Regions from separate parts of the Buttiauxella sp. AC038 genome, predicted to be linked through region 2. Evidence: predicted binding sites of a transcription regulator. Region 2 holds the regulator's gene; each other region holds the start of a gene.
What was found. The regulator PhoB, encoded in region 2, activates phosphate uptake and scavenging genes when phosphate is short. The targets are predictions, from matches to a motif close to CTGTCATAAAACTGNCNNAT.
Positions count from the first base shown of each region.

Region 1: the regulator PhoB is predicted to act here: its motif matches at 2,498-2,517, upstream of AC0IXI_RS12810 (esterase-like activity of phytase family protein).
Region 3: the regulator PhoB is predicted to act here: its motif matches at 1,844-1,863, upstream of AC0IXI_RS16670 (phosphoethanolamine transferase).

Region 1 is NZ_CEEDCQ010000001.1:2,702,839-2,707,055, forward strand. Features, by position in the region: gene AC0IXI_RS12805 (alkyl/aryl-sulfatase) at 1-810, opposite strand, end outside; gene AC0IXI_RS12810 (esterase-like activity of phytase family protein) at 1,093-2,451, opposite strand; gene AC0IXI_RS12815 (methyl-accepting chemotaxis protein) at 2,624-4,162, shown strand.
Region 2 is NZ_CEEDCQ010000001.1:3,981,125-3,985,341, forward strand. Features, by position in the region: gene brnQ (branched-chain amino acid transporter carrier protein BrnQ) at 1-123, opposite strand, end outside; gene phoR (phosphate regulon sensor histidine kinase PhoR) at 542-1,849, opposite strand; gene phoB (phosphate response regulator transcription factor PhoB) at 1,872-2,561, opposite strand; gene sbcD (exonuclease subunit SbcD) at 2,773-3,990, shown strand; gene sbcC (exonuclease subunit SbcC) at 3,987-4,217, shown strand, end outside.
Region 3 is NZ_CEEDCQ010000001.1:3,485,185-3,489,401, reverse strand. Features, by position in the region: gene ompX (outer membrane protein OmpX) at 1-6, shown strand, start outside; gene AC0IXI_RS16670 (phosphoethanolamine transferase) at 75-1,661, opposite strand; gene mntS (manganase accumulation protein MntS) at 1,981-2,109, opposite strand; gene mntR (manganese-binding transcriptional regulator MntR) at 2,300-2,770, shown strand; gene AC0IXI_RS16655 (SLC13 family permease) at 2,770-3,888, shown strand; gene AC0IXI_RS16650 (Cof-type HAD-IIB family hydrolase) at 3,929-4,217, opposite strand, start outside.

The DNA of each region.
Region 1 (4,217 bases), 1.3 Mb from region 2:
CTGGCCATCTTTTTCGATGATGTTCGTTGGGGCAATCAGCGTCACGGTACCCGCTGATGTGGTGGTGCCCAGACCCGCGCCGACCTGGCCGGTGGCATCAGGTTTCAGGAGGTTGCCATACATATAGCTGGCACGGCGGCTCATGACATTGCCTGCCATAATATTCTCGGCGACAGCAGCTTCCATAAAGCCTGCTGGCGCATAAACTTTTACCTTCCCGGATTTCACATCCGCTTCATCTACCACACCACGTACACCGCCGTAGTGGTCAACATGGCTGTGAGTGTAAATGATGGCAACAACAGGTTTATTGCCGCGATTTTTGAAGTACAAATCCATGCCGACTTTTGCTGTTTCCGCTGAAACCAGCGGGTCAACGACGGTAATCCCCTCTTTACCCTCAATGATGGTCATGTTGGATAAATCGAGGTTTCGGATCTGGTAAACGCCCTCAGTCACTTCAAACAGACCGCTGATATTGATCAACTGAGACTGTCGCCAAAGGCTAGGGTTTACAGTGTCAGGGGATTTTTCCCCTTCTTTGATAAATGCATACTGCTGTGGGTTCCAGATAACATTTCCCTGCTCGCCTTTAATCACGTCCTGCGGTAAAGCGGCGATAAAGCCTTTGTGAGCATTCGTGAAATCGGTGTTATCGGAGAAAGGAAGCTGGTTATAAAGTGCATCGTTAGCCTGCTTTGTTGACGCGGTGGCACCTTTTGGTGCTTCCTGCGCGAACAAAGGTGTCAGAGCAGTGGAGGAAAGTAACCCTGCCAGTGCCAGACTTTTGACGATCAACGTAAGTCTCATCTGTAACCCTCATATGAAAATGCCTAACCACTCAGCTACTTCGAGTAGTTACCTCGAGAAATTATTCATTAACTTAAATAATAAAAGTTGCTGCTGAACATTTGCGTTTTTTAAATATAACCAAGGAGTTACATTTCGCCACTTATGGATACAAATAATTTATGGATGGTTGTGAGTTATATGTTTGGCAGTAACAGCTTAGGATTAGAAAGGGATTTTTGATCTCAGAAATGAAAAGAGTGGATGTCGCTCGCGCTAGTCCACCCAACAAAGAGCCAATAATTATTTCAACGCTTCCGGCAGCTTAATAACCCAAAGCTCATTTTGGGATTCCGGTTTTTCCAGTGGTTTCAAAGCGATTTTGGTAGCAACTTCTTTACCATCACGCGTCAAATGCCCTTTTCCATCCACTTCATAGTCATCTGCTTTCTTAGCGTCAGCGTCCAGGTTTTCCAGCACCGCTTGCAGGCCAAAATCGTTGTCGTTAATCACCGCAATGGTTTGATTATCAATTAACGTCATCCCTTCGGCTTTTTCCTGCTGCCAGCCGAGTTTACGCAGATCGACAATTTCTTTTTTCTCCGCCAGCTTAATACCACGCGCTTTCAGTTGCGCCGCATCGTCAAACTCGGGTGCTTTTTCTTTATCAAACGAACTCAGATCGCTGGCCTGGCTGAGATCAACCACATACACCAGGTTGCGCATGACTTTGTTTTTGTCGCCGCCCTGCTCAATCAGCAGCAGGCGGTTGTTATCCAGTGCAACGATGTCACCAATTTTAGCGTCTTTGGCTTTCTTATAGACATCTACGTCAATCGGGTAGCCGTACATTTCCGTTTTGCCGGTTTCCGGGTTAAAGCTCACCAGACGGGTAAACTGCGCGCTGTTTTTGCTTTTCCCGTCGATATCCAACGTACTTTGCACGGCGGCGATAATGCGCCCGTCCGGCATGCGTGTAATCCCTTCAAAACCACGGTTGGCCTGACGCCATTTAATAATATTTGGCAAGCCACCCGCCACCCCCTGCTCGCCTTGTTCTGCTTGCGGGCCATATTTTTTGAGGATTTTGCCATTAGCGTCGATATTGATGATGAACGGGCCATATTCGTCACACAACCAGTAACCGCCCTTGCCGTCCGGGGTGATCCCCTCGGTATCCAGACCACGTTTATCACTCGATAACTGCTGCAAGGTATCACTCAAAGCGATCTCATTGGTTGCACCAATCAAGCCTTCCGGCAGCGGTAAACCGCTGATAGGGCCATTCTCATCATGTAACGCGTGTGCATCGGTAGCCTGGGCTTTGCCATCAGCAACGCGGATGGTCATCAGTAATGGGGTAAATTTCGGGTTGGCAAAAATCTTCGAGTCTTTTTTACCGGCTTTCGGGGAATCGGCATTCGGACCGCGATCCGTCACCGTAGCAAACACCAGCGCATCACCATCTTTACGAATAAATTGCAGCCCCGAACCCACGCCAACCGGTAAACCACCCGGGAAGTTGCTGGCGTAAGCCCCTTTATATTCAACATGGTCACCTTGCGGGAATGTGACAACGTAACGATCAACCTGCGGCTCTGCTGCCTGACTTGCCAGAGGAAATAAAGAGGTTAATAACAGCGCAAAAGGTTTTAATTTCATGATGTTCGCATCCTTGGGTTTGGTCACCTGTTTTGTTCAACAATGTATAAAGCAGCTATATGACACAAATATGACTTTACGCAGATGCTCTAAATTTCTGCCTTGTCGTGCCGATAACCCACAAGCACTGGCTGAAACGAGTCAGGTCTATTTCTAACGATAAGGGTATTTCATGTCCGTAAGGCGTTTTTCTATTTTAGTTTTCAGCACATTGCTGCTTATTTTCTTAGCCAGCACAGCCTCCAACATCTGGTCACTCACCCGTAGCAACCACTCTCTGGATAATGTAAATCGCGAAATCCGTGTGGTGTTATCGGTAATCGACCCGATCAACCACAGCCGCACCATGCGCGTTCGTGCAATGGAAGCGTTAGAAGAGCGTGAGCAAGGGTTAAACGATCAGGGGCAACAGGCACTCAACGGCGCACAATCGGTACTTGAGAAGGCAAACGCCGCATTTCAAGCTTATCTTGAGGAACCCAAGCAACCTGGTGAAAAGGTGTTGACTGATTCTTATCAAAGCGCGTTTGTGAATTATCGTGAGCAAGGCTTACAGCCCCTGCTGGATGCTGTCCGCGCCAACGACATTCCGCGTGCTCGTGCGCTGGTGACATCTACCCTGCCACAGCTGGATAAGCAATTTGAAGTAGCACTGGATAAATTACTGGCATTCCGCCAACAGTATGCGCAGCAGCTCAACAAAGATGCTCAATCTGGTTTCAAACAGAGTCTGGTGAGTATCGCGATTTTTGCACTCATCTTCGCCGTTATCCTGGGTGCCGTGTTCTGGCTGCTGAAAAAACGGGTACTCAACGAACTGGATAAAGCCAAAGAGCATTGCACTGAAATCGCCAGCGGTATGTTGCATACGCCGATTGTGGCCAGTGCCAATGACGAGATTGGTGCAATGATGCGCGAGCTTGAGCAAATGCGTGTGTCACTGGCAAGCATTATTGGCCAGGTGCGTGAGTCCAGCCAAACCGTGGCATACGCCTCCGAAGAAATTGCCGCCGGTAACACCGATCTTTCTGCACGTACCGAAGAGCAAGCGTCATCGCTGGGTGAAACAGCGGCCAGCATGGAACAGTTAACCGTGACGGTGAAATCTACTTCCGACAATTCTCACCAGGCAAATAAGCTGGCAAATGGCATGTTGATAGCCGCCAATGACGGCAATGAGATTGTTAGCGAGGTGATTGATTCAATGCGTAATATTGAATCCAGTTCCAGCAAGATCGACAACATTATCAGTATTATCGAAGACATAGCTTTCCAGACCAATATTCTGGCGCTGAACGCCGCGGTTGAAGCCGCACGCGCAGGCGAGCAAGGCCGTGGGTTTGCAGTTGTAGCAACAGAGGTACGTAACCTGGCGCAGCGTTCATCGGTGGCAGCAAAAGAGATCAAAGAGCTTATTGAGCTTTCTGGCGAGCAGGTCAATATCGGTAGCAATCTGGTGAACCGTGCGGGCGAAAGCATGCAGCGCATTTCCAACGCAATTAAAGAAGTGACCGGGCTGATGGAGGAGATTGCTGTATCTACAGGCGAGCAAAGCCGTGGTATCGAGCAGATTAACCAGGCTGTGGTGCAAATGGATGTGGTGACGCAGCAGAATGCCGCGTTGGTAGAACAGGCTTCAGCGGCGGCAATGTCGCTTAAAGAGCAGTCGCAAGCGTTAAATGAAACGGTAGCGGTATTTAAGCTCGCGTGATGTGTATTAGCTCTGACCTTACCTGACATTGTCATACCATCGAGCTTAACCTTAT
Region 2 (4,217 bases):
GACATGCTCACCAGCCTGTAAACCCACCATTGGCGGGAAAATGATATTGCCTGCTCCGACAAACAGCGCAAAGGTCATAAAGCCCAGTGCGAGGATGTCTCGAGATTTCAAATGATGAGTCATAAAATTTATACAGCCTGTGGATGTGTGGTGTTGAAAGTTTTGAAAATATTCAAATTTTTATACGGGTTAACTCGGCATAAAAGCGGCAATTGGTAGTTACGACAGCGGAAAATCCTTTCCTGGATCGGTGGAGAAGAATAGTTGTTTGAATTACCACTCAAATCCAGTCGGTCTACCAATTACAGGGGCGCAATTAAAACGCTTATAGCGTTTGAAGGCAAGAAGGGATCCAAAAACCAGATTGATATCCTTAAATTAGCCAGAAAGTTAGAGGATAAGTTTATCCATCAGAAAATATCATGGTCGTTTGTGCGGTCAAATTACAACCAATCGAGGATTATTGATTTACATCTGAGCAAAAAAAACACAGACCAGAAGACTGGCCTGTGGAAAGTTTTTTTGACACAGCCAGAGCAAGCTACTCTGGCTGAACCACTTTTTCGTTAACGATAAGACGCTCAGGCAGTACAAAGGAAAAGGTCGTTCCTTTACCCGGCTGGCTTTCAATATGAAGACGCGCATCATGATGGCTCAAGGCATGTTTCACTATCGCAAGCCCCAGCCCGCTGCCACCGGTTTGCCGTGAACGCGCTTTATCCACGCGGTAGAAACGCTCGGTCAGGCGTGGAATGTGTTCGGCTGAAATGCCCGGTCCCGTGTCCGCAACGCTAAAGCACGCCCCACCCGCAGCCCGTTTCCAGCTCACGGTAATATGTGTGCCATCTGGTGTATGGTTTACGGCGTTATAAACGAGGTTTGAAATCGCACTGCGCAATTGTTCTTCATTACCAAACACTTTTAAAGCCGGATCAATATCAAACTGTAACGTCTGTCTTTGCTGGCTGAGAGTTTGCGCTTCGCGCTCCACCACACGCAACATCAGTGGCACATCAATCTTTTCATTGAGCACCATCGCGGGTGCAGCTTCAATTTTTGACAACGTGAGAAGCTGCTTAACCAGCCCTTCCATACGCGAGGTTTGTTCGCGCATCGTGCCCAACGCTTTCTCGCGCAGCGGGCCTTCAAGGGTTTGATCCTGCATCATCTCCAGATAACCTTGCAGCACCGTTAACGGTGTACGCAGTTCATGGCTGACGTTGGCAAAGAAGTTGCGACGCGCCCCTTCAAGCTGGTGCATCTGAGTCACATCACGCGCCACCAGCAGCCACTGTTCGTCGCTATAAGGCATTACGCGAAATTCCAGATGGCGGCCATTATTGAGTACCAGTGTCAGCGGGCGAGCAAAATCTTTCTGCGACAAATAGCGGGTAAATTCAGGGTAACGCAGCAAGTTAAGGATGTTCTGCCCGTTATCATCCGGCCAGCGCAGTCCCAATAATTGTTGAGCAAGTCCATTACACCAAAAAATCGTCCCTTCTTCGGTGGTCAGTACGACCGCATCGGGCAATGATTCTGCACCGCTACGAAAGCGCTTAATCAAATTGCCTAATTCTTTTCGGCGCTTTTTATTACGCAGTTGCATCTGATGCAGGCCGTACAACAGCGGGTCCCAACTCCCCCGCCCCGGCGGAGGCGTCATGCTACGATCAACCCACAACCACCACGACAGACGTAGCAGATTCCAGAAATGCCAAACCAGCAGCCCAGTGACTGCCAGTAATAAAAACCAAGGTAAATGGCCAAAAATAAGGCCTAAAATGACGGCCGGTATACAACAGAGCACCAGCTCCAGTACCAGCCTTTTCCATGACAACCGTTCCAGCACGCGTCACTCTCCTGATAAGGAATTAAAAGCGGGTTGAGAACCGATAACCCGTACCGCGTACTGTTTGTACCATTCTGTCATGTCCACTATGTTCGAGCGCTTTGCGTAACCGACGAATATGTACGTCAACCGTTCGGTCTTCGACATAAACATTGGTGCCCCATACATGATTGAGCAATTGTTCACGGCTATACACCCGCTCCGGGTGTGTCATAAAGAAGTGCAGTAGCTTAAATTCTGTTGGCCCCATATCCAATGGGTTTTCCCCGGTCATCACGCGATGCGACGACGGGTCTAGAATCAGCCCCTGCATATCGATCACTTCTTCTACCGCCATCGGAGAGATACGGCGCATCACAGCTTTAATACGCGCCACCAACTCTTTCGGAGAAAACGGCTTAGTAATATAGTCATCGGCCCCGACTTCGAGACCTCGCACACGGTCTTCCTCTTCCCCACGCGCAGTCAGCATCATCACCGGTATATCACGCGTCATAGCTTCACGTTTCAGGTGCTTAATAAACTGAATACCGGAGCCGCCTGGCAGCATCCAGTCCAGCAGAATCAGATCGGGGAAAGGTTCGATAAGCAAGTTCACTGCACTGTCATAATCTTCCGCTTCAACTGGCTGAAAACCGTTTTGCTCAAGCACAAAACTGACCATCTCGCGGATTGGAGCTTCATCTTCTACGACCAGAATGCGTTTCGCCATGATTTGTCTTGTCCAGGGAATAATTATTGTTGTTTCAATGCGGTGCCATTATGCGTCAGATTTATGACAGATTTATGAAAAAAATGACTGTTCAGCAACCCATCAATTTCATTTATGACACAGAGACATATGCCGTTTTCGCCTTGCCCCTGCATCTTCAAGGGCGACGTGTATATAATCGGGACTTCATTTTTAAGCCACCGGACAGGTCATGCGCATAATTCACACATCAGACTGGCATCTTGGTCAAAATTTTTATACCAAAAGTCGCGGTCCTGAGCACCAGGCGTTTCTTGAATGGCTGCTCAAAGCTGCCGTTGAAAATGATGTGGATGCCATAATCGTTGCGGGTGATATTTTTGATACCGGCTCACCGCCAAGCTATGCGCGAGAACTGTATAACCGCTTTGTGGTGCAACTCCAGGCGACGGGATGCTCGCTCGTGGTGCTGGCAGGAAACCATGATTCAGTGGCGACGCTCAACGAATCCCGCGAGCTTATGGCCTGCCTGAATACATATGTGATTGCCAGTGCCCGCCATGATGCAAGCCAGCAAGCTATCCGGCTCAATACCAAAAGCGGCCAGGCGGGTGCGATTCTGTGCCCAATCCCGTTTTTGCGCCCACGCGATATTCAAAGCAGCCAGGCGGGGCTGTCCGGCCATGAAAAACAGCGTTCTTTAATGGAAGCCATTAGCGAACATTATCAGCAGTGTTATCGCGCAGCCTGCGATTTGCGCGCTGACGCGAAGCTGCCGATTATCGCCACCGGGCATTTAACGACCGTCGGCGTGACAAAAAGCGATGCAGTGCGTGACATCTATATTGGCACGCTTGATGCCTTCCCGGCGCAGCATTTCCCGAATGCCGATTACATAGCGCTTGGCCATATTCATCGTGCGCAATTAATTGGCGGCACCGAACATATCCGTTACAGCGGTTCACCTATTCCGCTAAGTTTTGACGAAACCGGCAAGACCAAGAGCGTTTATCTGGTTGAGTTTGCCGAGGGTAAACTTCATGAGGTCACCCCACTGACTGTTCCAGTTAGCCAGCCGTTAGCGGTTATCAAAGGCTCGCTGTCTGAAATTGAACAGCAACTAGAACAGTGGCGCGATGCCCCGGCAGAACCCAAAGTGTGGCTGGATATCGAAATCGCCACCGATGAATACCTGCATGATATGCAACGCCATATCCAGCAAATCACCGAAACGCTGCCAGTAGAAGTGGTGTTGCTGCGCCGTAGCCGTGAGCAGCGCGAACGCGTTATCGCCCAGCAGCATAAAGAAACCCTGAGTGAACTCACCGTTGAGGAAGTTTTTGAACGCCGCCTGGTTCAGGAAGAGACCACCGAGGAGCGTGCGCAGCGCTTGCGCACCCTGTTTGCTCAAACCGTTGCCAGTCTGCATGACACGGAGGAACAGGCATGAAAATCCTTAGCCTACGGTTAAAAAACCTCAACTCCCTGAAAGGGGAATGGAAAATTGATTTCACCAGCGAGCCTTTTGCCAGCAACGGATTGTTTGCTATAACCGGGCCAACTGGTGCGGGGAAAACCACGCTGCTCGATGCTATCTGCCTCGCGCTTTATCACAAGACGCCGCGCCTCAATACCGTCTCACAGTCGCAAAATGATCTGATGACTCGCGATACAGCC
Region 3 (4,217 bases), 500 kb from region 2:
TTCTAATTTCACTTTAACTAGTGAAAATAAAAATCCGCCCATAGTGGCGGATTTTTTTATCTCTGCAATTTGAGTTAGCGCGTTTTAGTTTCAAACACATCCGTCTGCAAATGAGTATAGTCCACCTTCTTAAGCTTAAAGTTGGTGATGTAGACAGGCCCCGCATTCTGCTCAGAAATGAACTTATACTTTGGCGTTAACTCTTTGGTTTTAATCCCCGTCCAGGCTGAGAAGAAATTCAGGAAATCGTTCGCTGAACGCCGTGCTTTTATCTGGCGATGTTCTTTATCATCACTTGATAGCACCATAAACGGCACCTGGAAGTTTTGCTGGAACTCATCATCATGCGCCAGATATTGCACCTTGGTGCCGCGTTCTTTGATGGCAAGACCGTGATCGGAGAAGTAAGCCATCGAGAAACTTTCACCGCTATTTTGCAGCTGCTGATAGAGTTGCTTTAGCAGGTCGTCGGTTTGCGTCATGCTGTAGATATAACAAGAGGTCTCTTTCGACTGAACGAAATCTTTATATTTACCCTGAGTACGGTCGCAAGCCTGGGGATGTGAACCCATCAAATGCAACACAATCAGCTGTGGAGTGGTGCGCGGGGTGGCAAATACTTGTGCCGTCATCTTAAGCAGCGCTTCGTCACGGGTGTTTTTATCCGCTTCAAAATCCCCACTTTTCAGGAACTGTACTTCATCAGCTCGCTTGGCGATGCTGGCGATGGCAGTGTCGTATTCACCAATTTGCCCCTGGTTTGAGAACCACCAGGTCTGGAAACCAGCACGGTTTGCCAGCGTAATAATGTTGTCCTGATATTGCGGTTTGCCATCAATGACGCGGTTAAGCGTCATGCCCAGCGATTTCTGTGTGGAACCACTGGCCGATACATAATCCATGAAGATATTGCCATTCACCTTGCTTGCGAACGGGGTGTTATCCCAGTGACCGCCGAATGCACCTAACGCATCGCGACGCGCGCTTTCACCAATCACCACTACATAAATTTGGTACTTTGGTTTAACCGCCAGCACATTCCAGGTGTCCTTCATTTGTGAGAAGGCCTGCATACGAGTTTGTTCGTCAATGACTTCCTGGTTATTAACCACCACATCTTTAACAAAGCGGAATACTGGATAACCAGAGTCTTTGATTTTGAACACGCCACCGTAAGCCAGGTTTTGTACTGGTGCGACAAAGAAGCAGACCACGCTCACCACCAGACATAAACTGTCGAAATGGCACCATGATCTTTTTTTCGGTGTGACTTTGCGCCGCACGGCGATAACACCGAGCACCAGAATAAACACCGACACCAAATAGCTGTACCACGGGAAAATAGTCATCAATTCCGTGGATTCTTCGAAGTTGGTCGAATGCAGGGCAAGCAGGGTATTAAAGTTCGGCGAGCCGTAGGCCTGACCAAAAGGGAAATACATTGCAGCAATCAGGCTGCAAATCGCCAGCAAACCTTTTTGTAATTTGGGCGCGCTGCGCCACAGCAGCATTAATACGCAACTAAATGCGACTGCGTAGAGAATGCTAAATTCATAACCGAGTGCGAAGTTAATCAGTAATGACTGCAGGAAATAAAAGCCAGTCCACGGATTGAGCGCAATTGCGCGGGTCGTCAGGGTATCTTTAACCGTTAAATTCATGTTTATCGAGATCTACTAAACGCCATGCGAAAACCCTGGCGACGAGGGTAAGAACCTGCCTGACAGACGGAAAAGAAAGGAAACTGGACCGCATCTGCGGGCCGCTTCATGTTCAGGGCTGCAAGAAGATAGAGCGGTACGATAAGAAGATCAACTGATAAGCGAAATGTGTTTTGCGAAGCCGGTAACAAATCCGACAAATGATAGGGTTAAAGCCCGAAAACGCGGGATACTCACTGAATCTATTTAAATGAAAAATGACAAACAGGCGAAAGAAACCATTCAGAGAGACTGAAGGAGAAGAAGGCAGGGCGACTGCCTACGACTTCGGTTTTTCGCCCTGCTGTGGTTTCCCGGAAACCCAATCACACAACATATTGAGCAGCATTAGCCGCACTTGAAACGGGGAATGTGTAAACACGCTCATACACCTCTTAAATTCGTTCATTTTTTCCTCCTCTTAACATCTGCTGCCCTTAGATCCTTTAAAGGCTGACTGCATTACATACAGATATAGCACAGGCTATATTGTATAGCTATTGCTAATTCGTTAAATTTTTGTGCTTCCGAGTTGCTGGTTTACAATGGGGCCAAATGTCGTCATTGGACGATGCCGTGCCACTGTTAGAGGAAGCATCATGAGCCGTACTACGGGCCAAAAAAATAAACAGAAAGTGATGCCGTTGGTAAATGTTGAAGAGCATGTCGAAGGCTTTAGGCAGGTGCGGGAAGCGCATCGCCGTGAATTAATTGATGATTATGTTGAGCTGATTTCTGATTTGATTCGCGAGGTTGGAGAGGTGCGCCAGGTTGATATGGCCGCACGTCTGGGAGTCTCCCAACCTACGGTTGCAAAAATGTTAAAAAGACTCGCCTCGGTTGGGCTTATTGAACAAATTCCATGGCGCGGTGTGTTTCTGACTCCGGAAGGGGAGAAACTGGCGCAAATGAGTCGTGAACGTCATCAGATCGTCGAAAACTTTTTCCTCGCGCTGGGTATTAGTGCAGAAACTGCAAGAATTGACGCCGAAGGTGTTGAGCACCACGTTAGTGAAGAGACGCTGGAAGCATTTCGCCTGTTTAGTGAGAAGCGAGGGTTCACGCAGTAATGTTGCTCAACCTGGTTCGTCCGTTTGCTCGCGACCGCTTTCTTCATCTATTGCTGCTTGTCGGTGTGGCGCTGAGTTTTGTTGCGCCATTTCAGCCGAAGAGTTGGGTCCATGCTATCGACTGGCACACCATCATTACGCTCGCAGGTTTAATGATGTTGACCAAAGGCGTGGAGCTAAGCGGTTATTTCGATGTGCTGGGCCGCCGCATGGTGAAGCGTTTTGATAACGAACGAACCCTGGCGATGTTTTTGGTCAGCGCAGCGGCTCTGCTTTCTACATTTCTGACTAACGATGTCGCTCTGTTTATTATTGTTCCGTTGACCATTACGCTGAAGAAACTATGTGCGATACCGACCAGTCGGCTCATCATATTTGAAGCCCTGGCGGTGAATGCCGGGTCGCTGCTCACGCCGATTGGCAATCCGCAGAATATTTTGTTGTGGGGGCGGTCGGGTTTATCGTTTGGCGAATTCACCTGGCAAATGGCCCCGCTGGCGCTGGCGATAATGGCCAGTTTGCTTGTGTTGTGCTGGTTCTGCTTCCCCACTAAAAAGCTTATCTATCAGACTCACGATAAACGCCATGACTGGCAGCCGCGATTAGTACTAAGCTGCTTGGCACTTTACGTTGTATTTATTGTTTCACTTGAGTTAAAGCAGGAGATCTGGGGACTGGCCGTGGTGGCTGTAGGCTTTTTGCTACTGGCGCGCCGGGTGTTACTGAGTATCGACTGGAGTTTGCTGCTGGTGTTTATGGTGATGTTTATCGACGTTTACCTGATAACGCAGTTGCCGGTGTTACAGCATGCGCTGGCGGGGATTAATCAGCTTTCAAGCGGCGGGTTGTTTGCACTGGGCATAGGTTTATCGCAATTTATTAGCAATGTTCCATCGACCATTTTACTGCTCAATTACGTTCCGGCCTCGGTGTTACTCGCTTTTGCGGTAAACATCGGCGGTTTTGGCCTACTACCGGGCTCGCTGGCAAATCTGATAGCTCTGCGCATGGCTAACGATCGCCGCATCTGGATACGCTTTCACTACTATTCATTGCCGATGCTGTTGTGGGCGGCTGCGGTAGGTTACGGTCTGCTGGTGCTACTAAAACAACTGTAGGGCGGCAGAGGAGAGGGGCTTTGCCGCCCCTCGCTTCGTATTACGCGTTAAACGGCGCTTCTTTCTTCAACACTTTTTCAATCACATCCAGCACACCTTGCTGGTTGCAATGCCCAGCCTGAAAAGAGGCAATTTGTTTGATTTTTTCAGGGGCATTTGCCATCGCAAAACCATATTTGGCCTGGCGCAGCATTTCTATATCGTTGCCGCCGTCGCCAAAGGTCACGACTTCGCTGTCATCAATACCCCATTTTTCCTGCAATATCCGCAAGCCATTGGCTTTATGAATACCTGGAATAATCAGATCAATCGAGCCGTGACCGCTGGTG